Regions from separate parts of the Streptomyces sp. NPDC037273 genome, predicted to be linked through region 1. Evidence: riboswitches for the same ligand, from Rfam matches in the RefSeq annotation. Region 1 holds a riboswitch; the other holds the start of a gene.
What was found. Region 1 has a riboswitch for ZMP and ZTP ahead of ACZ7G1_RS16295 (bifunctional 5,10-methylenetetrahydrofolate dehydrogenase/5,10-methenyltetrahydrofolate cyclohydrolase). Riboswitches for the same ligand answer to the same signal wherever they lie in the genome.

Region 2: it holds a riboswitch for ZMP and ZTP, as region 1 does, so the genes downstream of both, ACZ7G1_RS05610 (serine hydroxymethyltransferase) here and ACZ7G1_RS16295 (bifunctional 5,10-methylenetetrahydrofolate dehydrogenase/5,10-methenyltetrahydrofolate cyclohydrolase) in region 1, are expected to answer to the same signal.

What each region holds. Positions count from the first base shown of each region.
Region 1 covers NZ_JBVJVO010000005.1:306,450-308,623, reverse strand. Annotated here, with positions in the region: gene ACZ7G1_RS16300 (GAF domain-containing protein) at 1-573, opposite strand, end outside; ZMP/ZTP riboswitch at 708-815, shown strand; gene ACZ7G1_RS16295 (bifunctional 5,10-methylenetetrahydrofolate dehydrogenase/5,10-methenyltetrahydrofolate cyclohydrolase) at 844-1,698, shown strand; gene ACZ7G1_RS16290 (SWIM zinc finger family protein) at 1,854-2,174, opposite strand, start outside.
Region 2 covers NZ_JBVJVO010000002.1:86,274-88,447, forward strand. Annotated here, with positions in the region: gene ACZ7G1_RS05610 (serine hydroxymethyltransferase) at 1-950, opposite strand, end outside; ZMP/ZTP riboswitch at 1,014-1,104, opposite strand; gene rocD (ornithine--oxo-acid transaminase) at 1,213-2,174, shown strand, end outside.

The DNA of each region.
Region 1 (2,174 bases):
CGCCCGCGCGACGGCCTGGACGAAGCCGAGGCTGTGTGGGTGCGCGAGCCGTGCGCCGCCCGTGATGTCGACCGCGCCGAGGAGCCGGCCGGTGCGCGGGTCGTGCAGGGGAGCGGCGGCGCAGGTCCACGCCTGGACGGGGCGCCGGAAGTGCTCGGTGGCGACGACCTGCACCGGCCGGTCGACGGCGAGCGCGGTCCCGGGCGCGTTCGTCCCGGCCGCCGACTCCGACCAGCGGGCCCCGGCCACGAAGTTCATGCCGTGTGCCTTGCGGAGGGTGGCCGGATGGCCTTCGACCCAGAGCATCCGCCCGGCCGCGTCGCAGACCGCGAGCAGGTGCTCCCCGTCCGTCGCGTACGCCCCCATCAGCTCCCGGATCACGGGCATCGCCGCCGCCAGCGGATGGCCGTCGCGGTGGGCCGCGAGTTCGTCGTCCGCCAGCTCCACCCGCGCCGCCCCGTCGGGGCTCACGCGCGCGCGTACCGAACGCCGCCAGGACTCGGCGACCAGCGGCCGGGCGTCCCCGGCGGCCGGACCAGGGTCGGCTTTCCCCGTCACCCACGCATCGCTCAACTCGGCCTCCCCGTCGAGGTCGTCATGGCCCGTCCGGGTCATCGTGGTGCCCGTGCGGGCCGCCGACAAGCGGCCGGACCGGGCGGCATATGCACCCTGTCCGGGACCCGACGCGAGCCCCTCACGTAGAGTGGGGCTCGGGCCGTGACTGGCGCTTGAGGTGGATCACCACCGGGGAGCGGCCCGGCGGCGCGCGTCCTGTCGGCGCGGGCCCGCCGATGCCGTGCGCCTGGGCGAACCACCTGTCATCGACGACGCCCAGGAGCAGCCATGTCCACCAGCACCGCCACCCTCATGGACGGCACGGCCCTCGCCCGCCGCACGGTCGAGGAGACCGCCGCCCGCGCCGCCGAGATCACCCGCCGCACCGGCGTCACGCCGTGTCTCGCGACCGTCCTCGTCGGCGAGGATCCCGCCTCCGTCACGTACGTGAAGATGAAGCAGAACCGCTGCGCGAAGGCCGGAATCCGCTCCAAGCACGTCGAGCTCCCCGCGTCCACGACGACCGAGGAACTCGTCGCCGCGATCACCGCGCTGTCCGAGGACCCCGAGGTCCACGGCATCCTCCTCCAGCACCCCGTCGGCCCGCACATCGACGAGCGCGCCGCCTTCGAGGCCATCGCCCCTGAGAAGGACGTCGACGGCGTCACCATGGCCTCCTTCGCCGCCATGGGCTTCGGCCTCCCCGGCTTCGTCTCCTGCACGCCCGGCGGCATCATGCGCCTCCTCGACGCGTACGACGTCGAGCTCAGCGGCAAGCGTGCCGTCGTCGTCGGCCGCAGCGCGATCCTCGGCAAGCCGGCCGGTCTTCTCCTCCTCGGCCGCGACGCCACCGTCACCTACTGCCACTCGCGCACCAAGGACCTCTCCTCCGTCGTCCGCGAGGCCGACATCCTCGTCGCCGCCGTCGGCAAGCCGAACTTCATCAAGGGCGAGGACATCAAGCCGGGCGCCGTCGTCATCGACGCCGGCTACAACCCCGGCAACATCGGCGACGTCGACTTCGCCTCCGCCGCCGAGCGCGCCTCCCTCATCACCCCCGTCCCCGGCGGCGTCGGCCCCATGACCATCGCCGTCCTCCTCGCCCAGACCGTGGAAGGCGCCGAGCGCCAGCTCGGCCTGTAGGCACCGAGGCGGCACCGGTGCGGCCCCGGAACCTCGGGGCCGCCCGGCCATGTCCGGCGCGCGCCGGAGTTCCGCAGCGCCTGTGGAGCCCGTGGCGCTGCGCCTGGGCCGGGCCGGGCGGGTGGCCGGGACTGGGCCGGCGCGCCCCGGTGGGCCTACGCGCTCTCGCCCGCCGCACCCGCTGTCAGCGCCGTCGCCAGCGCGACGGCCGGATCCCGGTCCGCCGGCCCCGCGGGCGACCAGTGCGCGCCTTCCCTGGCGTACGGCCACCAGCGGCCGTCCGAGCCGAGCCGCAGCTGCGTGTCGTCGCTCCCGGTCGTCCACCGGCAGCCCGCGGACCGTCGCAGGGCCGGCCGCTCGTCGTCCTCCCACGCATCGGCCAGCCGCGTCTCCGCCCAGGCGAGGCCTTCCGCGTCCGGGGTCCACTCCTCCTCCAGTACGGAGAGGGCGGCGGCCCCGCCGAGGCGCCACGCGCG
Region 2 (2,174 bases), on a different contig from region 1:
TGGTTGTCGGTGCCGCCGGAGACCAGGTCGAAGCCGCGGGCGAGGAGCGCCTCGGCGAGGGCCTTGGCGTTGGCGACGACGGCGTGGGCGTAGTCGCGGAAGGAGGGCTGGGAGGCCTCGCGCAGGGCGACGGCGATGGCGGCGGTGGTCTGGTTGTGCGGGCCGCCCTGGAGGCCGGGGAAGACGGCCTTGTCGAGGGCCTTGGCGTGCTCCTCGGTGGACATCAGCATGGCGCCGCGCGGGCCGCGGAGGGTCTTGTGGGTGGTGGTGGAGATGACGTCCACGTGCCCGACCGGGGACGGGTGCGCGCCACCCGCGACGAGGCCGGCGATGTGGGCGATGTCGGCGACCAGGACGGCGCCGGCCTCGCGGGCGATCTCGCCGAAGGCGGCGAAGTCGATGGTGCGGGGCAGTGCGGTGCCGCCGCAGAAGATGACCTTGGGGCGTTCCTTGAGGGCCAGTTCGCGGACCTCGTCGAAGTCGACGAGCCCGGTGTCGTGGCGGACGCCGTACTGGACGCCGCGGAACCAGGTGCCGGTGGCGGAGACGCCCCAGCCGTGGGTGAGGTGGCCGCCCATCGGCAGGGCCATGCCCATGACGGTGTCGCCGGGCTGGGCGAAGGCGAGGTAGACGGCGAGGTTGGCCGGGGAGCCCGAGTAGGGCTGGACGTTGGCGTGGTCGACGCCGAAGAGGGCCTTGGCGCGCTCGATGGCGAGGGTCTCGACCTGGTCGATGTTCTGCTGGCCCTCGTAGTAGCGGCGGCCGGGGTAGCCCTCGCTGTACTTGTTCTGGAGGACGGTGCCGGAGGCTTCGAGCACGGCGGCGGAGACGTAGTTCTCGCTGGGGATGAGGCGCAGGGTCTCGCCCTGGAGCCGTTCCTCGGCGCCGACGAGGGCGGCGAGTTCGGGGTCGGCGGCGGTGAGCGCGGGGTGCTGCTGCGGGGTGGTCATGTCGTGTCCTCCGGGCGTTCGGCAGGAACGGTCCCGGGGCTGAGGTGCGCACGGGACCAGGGCCCGTGATGCCCAGGCGAGCGGCACCTCGTGTGGTGGAGCGCGCGCGGCTCCCCCGGGGTCGCTTCCCCGTACGCCAGTCGCCGCGCGTGTCTCCAGGGTAGCTGGCGCGCCGTCGCCGAGGTTTCCCCGTCCGGCATCCGAGCGACGATAGGAAGGGGGCCACACGCACCCCCCGAGCCGCAGGACGAACGGAGATCCCGTGTCGAGAACAGAAGACGCGATCGCTGCCGCGGACGCGCACAGCGCGCACAACTACCACCCCCTTCCGGTCGTCGTCGCCTCGGCGGACGGGGCCTGGATGACCGACGTCGAGGGCCGCCGCTACCTCGACATGCTCGCCGGCTACTCGGCGCTCAACTTCGGGCACGGCAACCGGCGCCTGATCGACGCCGCGAAGGCGCAGCTGGAGCGGGTGACGCTGACGTCCCGGGCGTTCCACCACGACCGTTTCGCCGAGTTCTGCGCGCAGCTCGCGGACCTGTGCGGCAAGGAGGCGGTGCTCCCGATGAACACGGGGGCGGAGGCCGTCGAGACGGCGGTGAAGACCGCCCGGAAGTGGGGGTACGAGGTGAAGGGCGTGCCGGACGGGCACGCGAAGATCGTGGTCGCGGCGAACAACTTCCACGGCCGGACGACGACGATCGTCAGCTTCTCCACGGACCACGAGGCGCGCGACCACTTCGGGCCGTACACGCCGGGCTTCGAGATCGTCCCGTACGGGGACCTGACGGCGATGGAGGCGGCCGTCACCGAGAACACGGTGGCGGTGCTGCTCGAACCGATCCAGGGCGAGGCGGGCGTCCTGGTCCCGCCGGCCGGCTATCTGGCCGGGGTGCGGGAGCTGACGCGCCGGCGGAACGTGCTGTTCGTGGCGGACGAGATCCAGTCGGGCCTGGGCCGCACGGGCCGGACGTTCGCCTGTGAGCACGAGGGCGTGGTGCCCGATGTGTACGTCCTGGGGAAGGCGCTGGGCGGTGGCGTGGTGCCGGTGTCGGCGGTCGTCGCCGACCGCGAGGTCCTCGGGGTGTTCCGGCCAGGCGAGCACGGCTCGACCTTCGGCGGCAACCCGCTGGCCTGCGCGGTCGCCCTGGAGGTGATCGCGATGCTGCGGACCGGCGAGTACCAGGAGCGGGCGGCGGAGCTGGGCGAGCATCTGCACGC